3 regions of the Pseudomonas sp. GW821-FHT09E04 genome follow, and region 2 is predicted to be linked to each of the others. Evidence: riboswitches for the same ligand, from Rfam matches in the RefSeq annotation. Region 2 holds a riboswitch; each other region holds the start of a gene.

Evidence for each region. A riboswitch is a leader RNA that binds a small molecule or an ion and turns the genes downstream of it on or off. The one in region 2 is predicted to bind cobalamin.
Region 1: linked by a shared signal. The riboswitch ahead of AC07N4_RS00690 (TonB-dependent receptor plug domain-containing protein) and the one ahead of cobW (cobalamin biosynthesis protein CobW) in region 2 are both predicted to bind cobalamin.
Region 3: linked by a shared signal. The riboswitch ahead of cobO (cob(I)yrinic acid a,c-diamide adenosyltransferase) and the one ahead of cobW (cobalamin biosynthesis protein CobW) in region 2 are both predicted to bind cobalamin.

The regions. Positions count from the first base shown of each region.
Region 1 is NZ_JBWKOR010000001.1:133,779-137,731, reverse strand. Features, by position in the region: gene AC07N4_RS00700 (LysR family transcriptional regulator) at 1-838, shown strand, start outside; gene AC07N4_RS00695 (hypothetical protein) at 885-1,796, shown strand; cobalamin riboswitch at 1,905-2,110, shown strand; gene AC07N4_RS00690 (TonB-dependent receptor plug domain-containing protein) at 2,203-3,953, shown strand, end outside.
Region 2 is NZ_JBWKOR010000001.1:713,116-717,068, reverse strand. Features, by position in the region: gene AC07N4_RS03240 (cobalamin biosynthesis protein) at 1-193, opposite strand, end outside; gene AC07N4_RS03235 (CbtA family protein) at 190-891, opposite strand; gene AC07N4_RS03230 (CbtB domain-containing protein) at 903-1,100, opposite strand; cobalamin riboswitch at 1,223-1,443, opposite strand; cobalamin riboswitch at 2,174-2,383, shown strand; gene cobW (cobalamin biosynthesis protein CobW) at 2,483-3,556, shown strand; gene cobN (cobaltochelatase subunit CobN) at 3,560-3,953, shown strand, end outside.
Region 3 is NZ_JBWKOR010000002.1:25,692-29,644, reverse strand. Features, by position in the region: gene AC07N4_RS06380 (PQQ-dependent sugar dehydrogenase) at 1-255, opposite strand, end outside; gene AC07N4_RS06375 (hypothetical protein) at 322-906, opposite strand; cobalamin riboswitch at 1,073-1,298, shown strand; gene cobO (cob(I)yrinic acid a,c-diamide adenosyltransferase) at 1,380-1,991, shown strand; gene AC07N4_RS06365 (cobyrinic acid a,c-diamide synthase CobB) at 1,988-3,283, shown strand; gene bluB (5,6-dimethylbenzimidazole synthase) at 3,280-3,930, shown strand; gene cbiB (adenosylcobinamide-phosphate synthase CbiB) at 3,927-3,953, shown strand, end outside.

The sequences.
Region 1 (3,953 bases), 580 kb from region 2:
CGCTGCGCGCAAGCTTCACCGGGCGACGTCGGTGATCAGCTACTCGATCGCCAACCTTGAGATGCAATTGGGCGTCACCTTGTTCGATCGTGAAACCACCCGCAAACCGCAACTGACCGACGCCGGCCGCACCGTGCTGGCCGAAGCCCGGACCATCGCCAACGGCGTGCATGGCTTGAGAGCCAAGGTCAAAGGCCTCCTTCAGGGACTTGAAGCCGAAGTGCATGTGGTGCTCGACGTCATGCTGCCCGCCGAGCGCGTGGTGGATGCGCTGAAATCCTTTCGGGAAGAATTCCCCACCGTCGCCTTGCACCTGCACATGGAAGCACTCGGCGCAGTGACTGAACGGGTGATCAATCGCGGCGCGGTGGTCGGCGTCAGCGGGCCCATGAACGACGGCATCAACGGCATCGAAAGAATCGGCATCGGCAGCGTCGAGCTGATTCCGGTGGCAGCGCCAAATCATCCGCTGGCTTCGGGCGAAGCCAACGTTCCCGGTGCCGGACGTGAGCATACGCAACTGGTGCTGTCCGATCGCTCACGCCTGACCAAAGACAGGGAGTTCGCCGTGCTGAGCAACCGCACCTGGCGCCTGGCGGACCTGGGTGCCAAACACATGTTGCTGCGCGAGGGCATCGGCTGGGGGAATATGCCGAAGCCGATGATTCAGGAGGATCTGGACAGCGGCCGACTGGTACAGCTGGATTTGTCGGAGTACACCAGCGGGCAATACACCTTCGATGCGATCTACCGTACCGATGTGCCACCGGGGCCGGCGGCGCGGTGGTTGATCGAGCGGTTTGTACAACAAGGCAAGGCGCACGTGACGGCTGTCTGAAGCGCCCGCGAAACCAATTGATATTTCACTGAAAAAAGAGCACGACATGGAGTTATCTTTGATCAAAGAAATGTTCGAGTATTCGGCTTACGCCATTCTCGGAATTCTGGGTCTGTTTATTTGTTTTTGCGGGTTGTTCGTTTGGCAAAGCCGTTTATTGCCAAGCCGGCTGAATGACATTGGTTGGAAAAGAGTTGATTACGCCTGGATCATCGCGGGCTCGATGGGCCTCATATTTCAATTTATCCAGGTTGGCCTGGACTCAAAGCTTTCAAACCTGAGAGTGGAAGAAACCTTTGGTCAGCTTTCTGCCCAGTCCCTGAATATCGCAGCAGACGAGTTAAGCGATGCCAGAATCTGCTTGCCAATTTCAGTGAAAAAAGACGACGTACTGGAGCGCGAATCAGCCCAGCAGCTCGCTAGCGCCTGTGATCTGTTTCAAAAAATTCGTCCTGTAAACCGCGTGGACACTAAAGTAGACAGAAACGTTTTCATGAATTACGACAGCGTTTTTCCAGAGGCTGAAAGATTTTCCGATCCGCTGATCGTTGAACAAGTGAAGCGCTTCAAACGGGCCTACGCCGATTACGAGGAACAGGCTCAGGCATTACACAAAACGCAATACGCTGCCTACGTCTACGAACGGTACCTGAAACTCCTTCAATTAATGGCAACACCTCTTCTGGTGGTCGCGGTTGCCCTCAGACTGGCCAAGGTGAAGGGTGAAATTCGATTAAAAACCCACCCTATGGAAAATAAACCGGACAACTCCATCTCCCCGCAAGCGCTGGCCAATGCGGTAAAGGGACTGGCAACTTCGGCCCAAGTGGACGACCTGGTCGTCAGGCTCAATAAACTCGAAAGTTCAAACCGGCTCAAACTGAACATTATCTTCATAATGATGTTTGTACTCGGCGCGGGGATTATCTCGGTGTTTATGCTCTCGAACGTTCACTAGAACCAGAACTTCAGTGATTCAATTATCAGGGTTTGCCGCAATCTCGCGCCTGCGTCGCAGGAGCTTTACATCCTTCAACGAAGTTGACGAGCGGTCATCCGAATGTTCAGATGCCGCCCTGTTTCAGGTGTCCCATGCCGCCGTGCATGGGGTGAAACGGGAAACCGGTACGTTCTTTTCGAACAAGTCCGGTGCTGCCCCCGCAACGGTAGGCGCGTGATGCTTTCGACACACCACTGTGGCCAGACGGCCATGGGAAGGTGAAAGCATCCATACGCGCAAGCCCGGAGACCGGCCTGAAATTCTGTTTGGCAAAATCCTGCGGTGGGCGGGCATGGGCCGGTGTCGGCGTGTGCGCGATGCCTTCTCCTGCATGCTCTTCTGCGAAGATCCTTTCGAGAAGATAATGATTCGACCTTTCAACACTCCGGCTCCATCCCTGTTGCTTGGCTGTCTGTTCAGCCCCCTGTTGCTGGCGGACGACGCGCCGCTCGAACTCACTCAGCAAATCGTTTCCGCACCGTCCGTGGAGTCCACGACCGTGGCCGACATGGCGCAATTCGGCAGCAAGGTCGAGATCGTCACCCGCGAGCAGATCGAGCGCGCCGGCCCCAGCGCCGATGTCAGCCGCGTCATGCAGATGTTCATTCCCGGCCTGTATGTCGCGCCGAAAAACGGCCCGTTCGACTACGGCACCTATTCCCAGCTGGGCGGGCGCAACGATGACACGCTGATCCTGCTCGACGGCGTGCGCCTGAACAATCGCCTGTACGGCGGCCTGTATCTGGACACCCTGCCGGCCAACGCCATCGAACGCATCGAAGTGCTCAAGGGCGGGCAGAGCCTGCTGTTCGGCACTCAGGCCGTGTCCGGCGTGATCAACATCGTCACCCGCAGCCCGCAGACTCGCAAAGCCTCCGGCGAAGTGAACATGGGCGTGGATACCTTCGGTGGCACCACCGAGGATGCGCGGGTCGAGAACATCTTCACCAACGGTTTCGGCGACCTGGGCTTGCTGGCCTACGTCAGTCATAACGTCTCGGACGGCTATCAGCCGTTTCGCAATCGCGACATCAAGAACGACAGCGAAAAGAAGCGCGCCTACGAAGTCACCACCTTCGGCGGCAAGGCGATTCAGTCCTTTGGCGACGACGCGCGCATGGAGCTGTTCTACCAATACGCCGACGCCAACCTCGACTTCGCCCGCCCGGTCGACAACCACAAGACCACCAACGACCGCGTCCAGCAGATCGCCACGGCGACCTTCGAACAGAACATCAACGAGCGCCTGAGCTATTTCGTCAAAGGCCACATCAACGACTGGGACACCCGCTACACGCGCATCAACAACACCGCCAATGGCGGCACCAGAACCATCAACCACAACGACTACTGGGGCTTCACCGACTGGGGCGTGCAGGCCGAAGGCAAAGCTGAATTGCCCGGCGGCCATGTGCTGGTGTTCGGTACGGACAACCAGTGGTTCAAAGGTCAGGACGATGTGCTGATCATCGACAATGACAAGGCCGAAGCCCACGCGCTGTACACCCAGTTGCGCCCGCAGATCGACGCCCTGCCCGACTGGCACCCGAGCATCGGCATTCGTCACGAAGCCATGAGCGGCGGCGACAGCGCCACGGTCGGCATGCTCACTTCGCTGTATGACCTCAATGAACACTGGGCACTGCGCGGCCAGTACGGCACCGCCTACAAACTGCCGAACGCCGAGCAACTGTTCGTCAACGAACCGGGTGACGAGTTGGGCAACCGCAACCTGAAACCCGAGAAAAGTCGCAATGCCGAACTGGGTCTCGACTATAAGGGCTTGCTGCTCGATCGCGAGTTCAGCGCCAGCGTCACCCTGTTCAAACGCAAGATCGACGACCTGATCACCCTCGACGACATCCAATGGGTCAACGGCCAGGGGCGGATCCAGATGCGCGGTTTCGAGGCGGACGCGAAACTGGCGCTCAACGAGCAATGGAGCCTGCAAGCGGACATGACTCGCAACCTCACCGAATCGCGCGCCGGGGTGACGCTGAACGATGTGCCGAGCTTCTTCGCCCGCTCGCGCATCGGTTACGAGTCGGTTGACCGGATGTGGGGGGCCGGCGGCGCGATCCGCTACATTCGCGATGTGATCAGCTCGAAACAGGT
Region 2 (3,953 bases):
GTTGTGCCGCCAGTTCCTGCAGGCCGGGTTCGTCGCGTTTCAGGTCGATACTGGCCAGGGCCTTGACCGCTTCGAGTTCGATGCGATGAGCCTGCAGGGCCTGGTCGAGCAAGGCGCGCAGCGTACTGGCCGGGCAGCCGCGCTGGCAGCCCAGGCCGACCACCAGAGTCGGCGCTGCGCTGTCATCGGTCATGCGTGGTATTGACCATCGCTTTTGCGGCGGAACAACCAGGCGCTGATCAGGCCCAGGGCCAGCCAGAACGCCACGTTGGTCAACTGCGAAGCGATTTTGAATTGAGCTTCCAGTGCTTCCGGCGCGAGCATCGAGTGCACTTCCGGTTGCGGGGCGCCGATCACGTGTGGCACAGCGAGAATCGCCACGCCGAGGATCTTCAGCAACCAGTTGCCACCGAACGCGATCAGCGCCAGGCCGACAGCGGTCGACGCGGCAGTGCCGATCCACCACATCTGGCGCGACGCCAGGTCTGCAGCGGCGGTGCCCGGCAGCTCAGGTGGCAGGCCCAGTGTCGGTGCGAGCACGAAAGTCGCGTAACCCGCCAGACCCCAGAGCAGGCCTTGCGACGTCTTGGTCGGCGCACGCAGGGTGTACAGACCGGCCAGCATCAGGGCGAAACCCACGGCCACGACCAGATTGCCGCCGGTAGTGGAAACCACGCGCTGCCAGCCGTCTTCCGGCTCCCAGGCTTCGGCATCGTGGGTGTGGGCGGCGGTGCCGGCGGCGTGTTCGTGAACGGCGGCAACCGGCTCGGCTTTCTCGAAGGTCTCTGCCTGAAGAATCAGCGGCGACACCCAGAAGCTTTGCAGCAACGTCAGGAGCAGGGCGGCCAGAAGGCCGGTGAAACCTGCGGTCTGCGCAATACGCTTGATCATGTCGTCAGGTCTCAGTGGCACGGGAACGCGGCGCTGTGGCGGGTATCGTGAGCGGCGTTGTGAACCGCTTCGATGTGCGAGAAACCGGCGAAATAGACCAGGCTGGCACCCAGGATCGACGCGAAGATCGCAGCGGTCAGGCGTTGGCTCAGGGTGGTGGTGCTGGAGATTTTGTCCGTGTTGCTGCCGGTGCTGCTGATGATCGACATGGCGCTTCCCTCTGGAGTGTCAGCGGGTGAACGGTGCGCATGAAAACCCCTGCGAGTCGGGCACGCAGAGGTTCGAACAGCGCCCGCCCACCGCGGGTTTGTTATGTTCAGTGACGCAAGATGCGTACTGTGTGTTGCGGGCCGGTCTCCGGGCTCACGAGGGGTGGCTGTCTGCCGACCTGCAAGCGTCACCTTCCCATGCCTGGGGGCACAGTGGATCTGACGCTTCGCTCGCTTACCGTTGCGGGGGCAGCACCGGACTGACATGGCTTTAGAGTAAAGCACATGATTCACCGGTTTCCCGTTTCACCCTTTGCAGGGCACCCGTAACAAGTTGTGTAGGAGACCATGGGTTGGGGAATTTAGTCAATTTTGTGGGCATATCCGTTTTTGTGGGCATATCCGTTGCTGCGGTTATGGCCACTTAGGGTTCCGCCCTTACGGCGGGTCACTTTTTCCAAACGCCCGGAGTGCCGGGGCAGGTCCACCAAAAAGGCTTTACCCTGACGTACGGCCCTCGCTGTGGCTCGGGTTCCTTCGCTCCGGGATTGATCCGGGGGCATCGCCTACGGTTTGCTTCGCTGCACCTCCTCTCGATGTGTTTGGCTTCGCCAAACGGTCGCTGCGCTCCCACCCCCGGATCAATCCCTCCACTCAGCCTGCCGACGGGCCTTGCGATCAAAAGCGGTACTTGAGCTAACGCTCATCGTGGTGAGGGGCTTTTGATCTGGCTTTTGCTCTGGCTCTGGCTTTTGATTTTTTGCCCCTTCGGCAGGCCGAGCAGAGGTGTTCATCAGGGGGTAGGCGCGTAGCGCCGTGCGGCGAAGCCGCATACATCGAGAGGAGGTGCAGCGAAGCAAACCGGAGGCGATGCCCCCTGATGGACACCGTAGCGAGGGAACACTGAGCCTAAGCGAAGTGCCGTACGCCGGGGCAAAAGCCTTTTGGTTCCTTTTTGGCGTTTGAAAAAGGGACTCGCTGTAAGAGCGAAACCGCCAGCGGCAGCACCCGAAGCAACGGATATGCTCTCGTTCCCAAACTCCACGAACCATTGACCCATCCCCACACCCTGCGTAGCCTTGCGCTTTCGAGGTTCTTCGGCCCACGCCGAAGCTAAGAAGGGAACGCGGTCCAAGCCGCGGCTGCCCCCGCAACTGTGAACGGTGCTGTTCGCTGCCACGCCACTGCCAGCTCAATCCAGAGCCAGCGGGAAGGCGCAGTAAACGCCGGGCCAAGGCCTGAACACCGTCAGCCAGGAGACCTGCCTCGTCACAGATTCTCACTTTCAACCGGGCGGGGTGATCCGGTGGCGAACTCTCCAGGCACGCACCCGTGTTGCCGGTCTCGTCCCGTATGCCCGCCACCTTGCCAAAGGGCATCCGATGAAAACACTGGCCAAACTCCCCGTCACCATCGTCACCGGCTTCCTCGGCTCGGGCAAAACCACCTTGCTGCGGCACATGCTCGACAACGCTCAGGGCCGCCGTATCGCGGTGATCGTCAACGAGTTTGGCGAGCTGGGCATCGACGGTGAAATCCTCAAGCAGTGCACCATCGGCTGCACCGAAGAAGAAGCCACCGGCCGCGTCTACGAACTGGCCAACGGCTGCCTGTGCTGCACGGTTCAGGAAGAGTTCTTCCCGGTGATGCGCGAACTGGTGGCCCGTCGCGGTGACCTCGACCACATCCTCATCGAAACTTCGGGCCTGGCTCTGCCAAAACCGCTGGTGCAAGCCTTCCAGTGGCCGGAAATCCGTAGCGCCTGCACCGTTGACGCGGTGATCACCGTGGTCGACAGCCCGGCCGTGGCCGCCGGCACCTTCGCCGCGTTCCCGGATCAGGTTGACGCCCAGCGCAAACTCGACCCGAACCTGGACCACGAATCACCACTGCACGAACTGTTCGCCGACCAACTGGCCAGCGCCGATCTGGTGATCCTCAACAAGGCCGACCAGACCAGCCCTGAAGACCTCGCTCGCGTACGCCTGGAAGTCGCCGAAGAGCTGCCGCCAGCGGTGAAAATCATCGAAGCCAGCAACGGCCGTCTGCCGCTGGACGTGCTGATCGGCCTCGGTGCCGGTTCCGAAGAGCACATCGACAGTCGCCACAGCCATCACGATCACCACCACGGTGAAGGCGATGACGATCATGACGACCACGATCACGATGCTTTCGATTCGATCTCCATCGAACTGCCGCAAGCCGACGAAAGCCTGTTGCTCGATGCGCTGACGCAACTGGTGGTTCAGCACGGCATCCTGCGGGTCAAAGGCTTCGCGGCGATCCCGAACAAGCCGATGCGCTTGCTGATCCAGGGCGTGGGCACGCGTTTCGACAAGCATTTCGACCGTCAATGGGGCGCCGATGAGGCACGTGTGACGCGTCTGGTGTTGATCGGCCAGGAACTGGACGCGGCCAAGCTCGAAGCGCAATTGCGCGCCGCGCTCAGCGTTTAAGCCATGCACCTGCTCAGGACCCAGCCCGGCGGTTTCGTGTCGGATGACAACATTGCCGATCTAGGACAAACCCCCGCCGAGCTGGTGATCCTGTGCAGCGGCGACTCCAGCCTTGCGCTGCTCGCCGAAGCCGCGCAGCAGCTGCCCGAAGATTACCCGAGCGTGCGGCTGGCCAACCCGATGCAGGTGCAGAACCATGCGTCGGTCGACCTCTACGTTGACGAAGTGCTGCGCCACGCCAAGGTCATTCTGATTTCGCTGCATGGCGGCATCGCTTATTGGCGTTATGGCGTCGAGCGGCTGGTCGAGTTGTCCGAGCGTGGCGTGCAGGTGATTCTGGTGCCGGGCGATGACCGTCCCGACCCGGAGCTCAGCGACTTGAGCACCGTGGGCGCCG
Region 3 (3,953 bases), on a different contig from region 2:
CACGTAGAGCCAGCGCGGGTGATCGAGGTTTTCGGCGAATGCGGCCACTTGGGTGCCTGCGGCTGGCGTTGGTTTCGCACCCGCCGGCCAGCCGATCGCCGGGGCGATGTTCACCGTCGGGATCAGGGTCTTGTTCGGTTCGGGCAGTTTGGGAGACGGGCCGGTGCCGTCCGAGACTTGCAGGCTGGAGGATTCACCACAGGCGGTGAGCCCTCCGGCGAGTGCGATGACGAAAACGAGGTGGGGCTTGCGCATTACTGATCTTCCCTATGAATGCATTCCTAATCATAGAGAAGTGCGCGAGCCCGATGGTTCAACCGCTCAGCCGCGTGCCTCCTTGAACAGCACGGCAATGCCGGGGTGGTAGTTGCCGGCCTCGCTGCGCAATTTGCGATAGGCGTAGGGGAAATACCAGGCGACGGCGCAGGTGTGTTCCTTTTGCAGGTCGTCGACCATGTCCTGCAGTTCCTCGGGGCTGGCGCTGTGCTGGGCTTTCTGTGGGGCGACGAACAGGCAGCCGAGCTTGAGATCGCTGGCGTAGCTGATGCGCTTGGCGTCGCTGGTGATATCGGCCAGGGCCTGGGTCAGATTCAGGCTGTTGACGCGCGGCCAGCGTTGCGTCGCCTGGATGTAGGCGCGATCTTCGGCGCCGGCCAGGAACAGGTCGGCGCGGGCATTGCGCTCGCCTTCCTCGTTCTGCTTGCGGGTGGCGGTGTCGCGCAGGGTGACCAGTTCGGCCATCCACGCGGCGGCGGACAACAGGCCGAGGTTGGCTTTTTCGTCGTGCCAGTACGGCGTGTCGTTGTCGCCGCGCACGGCGTTGTAGCGGTCGATACAGTCAAACCAGCGTTCCAGCACCGGGCGCAGGAATTCCAGCCGCGGATTGCTGATGATCATGCCTTGCATGGTGCTCTCCCTTGTTATTGTGATGTGCTCTCTGCATTCAAAAAGCATGGCTCTTTGATATCACTGCTGACAGTGTGGCACAAGATTGGCGTCAGATAATTGATCGACGGCAGTTATTCGCTTTCAGGGGGCCTCTTCATTTGACGCTCCACCCCCAACCCTCTAACCTTCGCGGCTTGTTTCAGGTGCTCTGTGACCGCTGTCGACAGAGTGAAACAGGGAAGCCGGTGAGGCGGGTCTTCAAGCGAAGAACCATCACGATCCCGGCGCTGCCCCCGCAACGGTAAATGAGTAAAAGCTGCGTCTAATGCCACTGCTGCAAAGCGGGAAGGCGCGCAGCCAGGCCAAGGCCGCTCATGAGCCCGGAGACCGGCCTGATCCATCCAGCGGCATCACGGTGGGCGATGCCAGGCTTGTTGCCGTCTATTCTTGTGCCTGCCCGCCGTTATCCAGCCTCAACGGAGAGCTCCCCCATGACTGATTCCCCCGAACGCGACGAGCGCCACCTGGCGCGCATGCAGCGCAAAAAAGCCGTGATCGACGAGCGCATCGCCAATTCGCCAGACGAATGCGGCCTGGTGCTGGTGCTGACCGGCAATGGCAAAGGCAAAAGCAGCTCGGCGTTCGGCATGCTCGCCCGCGCCATGGGCCACGGCATGCAGTGCGGCGTGGTGCAGTTCATCAAGGGCCGCAACAGCACCGGGGAGGAACTGTTCTTCCGCCGCTTCCCCGAGCAGGTACGTTTTCATGTGATGGGCGAGGGCTTCACTTGGGAAACCCAGGATCGCCAGCGCGACATCGCCGCTGCCGAAGCTGCATGGGAAGTGTCCCGCGAACTGCTGCGTGATCCGTCGATCGGTCTGGTGGTGCTCGATGAGCTGAACATCGCCCTCAAGCACGGCTACCTCGATCTGGATCAGGTGCTCAGCGATCTGCAGGCCCGTCCGCCGATGCAGCATGTGATCGTCACCGGCCGCGCTGCCAAGCCGGAAATGATCGAGATGGGCGACACCGTCACCGAAATGGGCATGATCAAACACGCCTTCCAGGCCGGTATCAAAGCGCAGAAAGGCGTCGAACTTTGAATCAACCACGTCACTGCCCGGCGGTATTGATCGCCGCGCCGGCCTCCGGCCAGGGCAAGACCACTGTCACCGCCGCGCTGGCCCGTCTGCACCGCAATCAGGGGCGCAAGGTTCGCGTATTCAAATGCGGCCCGGACTTTCTCGACCCGATGATCCTCGAGCGCGCCAGCGGTGCGCCGGTCTATCAACTGGACATGTGGATGGTCGGCGAGCAGGAAAGTCGACGTCTGTTGTGGGAAGCCGCCGCTGAAGCCGATCTGATCCTGATCGAAGGCGTGATGGGCTTGTTCGACGGCACACCGTCGAGCGCCGACCTGGCGCGGCATTTCGGCGTGCCGGTACTCGGCGTGATCGATGGCACGGCCATGGCCCAGACCTTCGGCGCCTTGGCGCTGGGTCTGGCGCGCTACCAGCCGGACCTGCCGTTCGCCGGCGTGCTGGCCAACCGCGTCGGCACCGTGCGCCATGCACAGTTGCTCGAAGGCAGCCTCACTGAAGGTTTGCGCTGGTACGGTGCGTTGTCCCGGGAAACCGGGATCGAACTGCCAAGTCGCCATCTTGGCCTGGTGCAGGCCAGCGAGCTCAATGACCTCGATGTGCGCCTCGACGCCGCCGCCGAAGCGCTGGCCAGCACTTGCGAGGTAGCGCTGCCACCGGCCGTCGAATTCGCCGCACCTGAAATCGTGAATACCGAAAGGCTGCTCGACGGCGTGCGGATTGCCGTCGCCCGAGACGAGGCGTTTGCCTTCACCTATGGCGCCAGCCTTGATCTGTTGCGGGCGATGGGCGCGGAGTTGAGTTTCTTCTCGCCGATCCGCGATACGCAATTGCCTGAGGCCGACAGCTTGTACCTGCCCGGCGGTTATCCGGAACTGCACCACGTGGCCTTGTCGCAAAACGCCGACATGCTCAAAGCGATCCGCGCGCATCACGCCGCCGGCAAACCGTTACTCGCCGAATGTGGCGGCATGCTCTATCTGCTGGATTCGTTGACCGATGTCGAAGGCACCCGCGCTGATTTGGTCGGCCTGCTGAGTGGCGATGCCGTGATGCAGAAACGTCTGGCCGCGCTGGCCTTGCAAGAGGTCGAACTGCCGGAAGGCTTGCTGCGCGGTCACACTTATCACCATTCCCTGACCACCACCGAACTGACACCCATTGCCCGTGGCCACAGCCCCAATGGCGGGCGCGGTGCCGAAGCGGTGTATCGGGAAGGGCGGATGACCGCCTCGTACGTGCACTTTTACTTCCCGTCGAATCCGTCGGCGATTGCCGCACTGTTGGTGCCATGACCGACAACGCATTCACTGAAACCGAGCGCGAAGCGGTCTACCGCGCCATCGCCGAACGCCGCGACATGCGCCACTTCAGCGGCGGCACGGTCGAGCCTGAATTGCTGCGCCGATTGCTTGAAGCCGCACATCAGGCGCCGAGCGTCGGTCTGATGCAGCCGTGGCGCTTCATCCGTATCAGCGACCGCGCGCTGCGTGGCCAGATCCAGAACCTTGTTGAAGAAGAACGTGTACGCACCGCCGAAGCCCTCGGCGAGCGCAGTGACGAGTTCATGAAACTCAAGGTCGAGGGCATCAACGACTGTGCGGAAGTGTTGGTCGCAGCCTTGATGGACGATCGCGAACGGCACATTTTCGGCCGTCGCACGCTGCCGGAAATGGACATGGCCTCATTGTCCTGCGCGATCCAGAACCTGTGGCTGGCGGCGCGCGCCGAAGGCCTGGGCATGGGCTGGGTGTCGCTGTTCGAACCGCAGGCGCTGGCCGATCTGCTGAAACTGCCGGCCGGGGCCAAGCCGCTGGCGGTTCTTTGTCTGGGGCCGGTCAAGGAATTCTATCCGGCGCCGATGCTGGTACTCGAAGGGTGGGCGCAGGCGCGTCCGCTCAGTGAGCTGCTGTATGAAAACTTCTGGGGAGTGAGTCAATGAGTGTGGCGTTGTTGAGTGTCGCC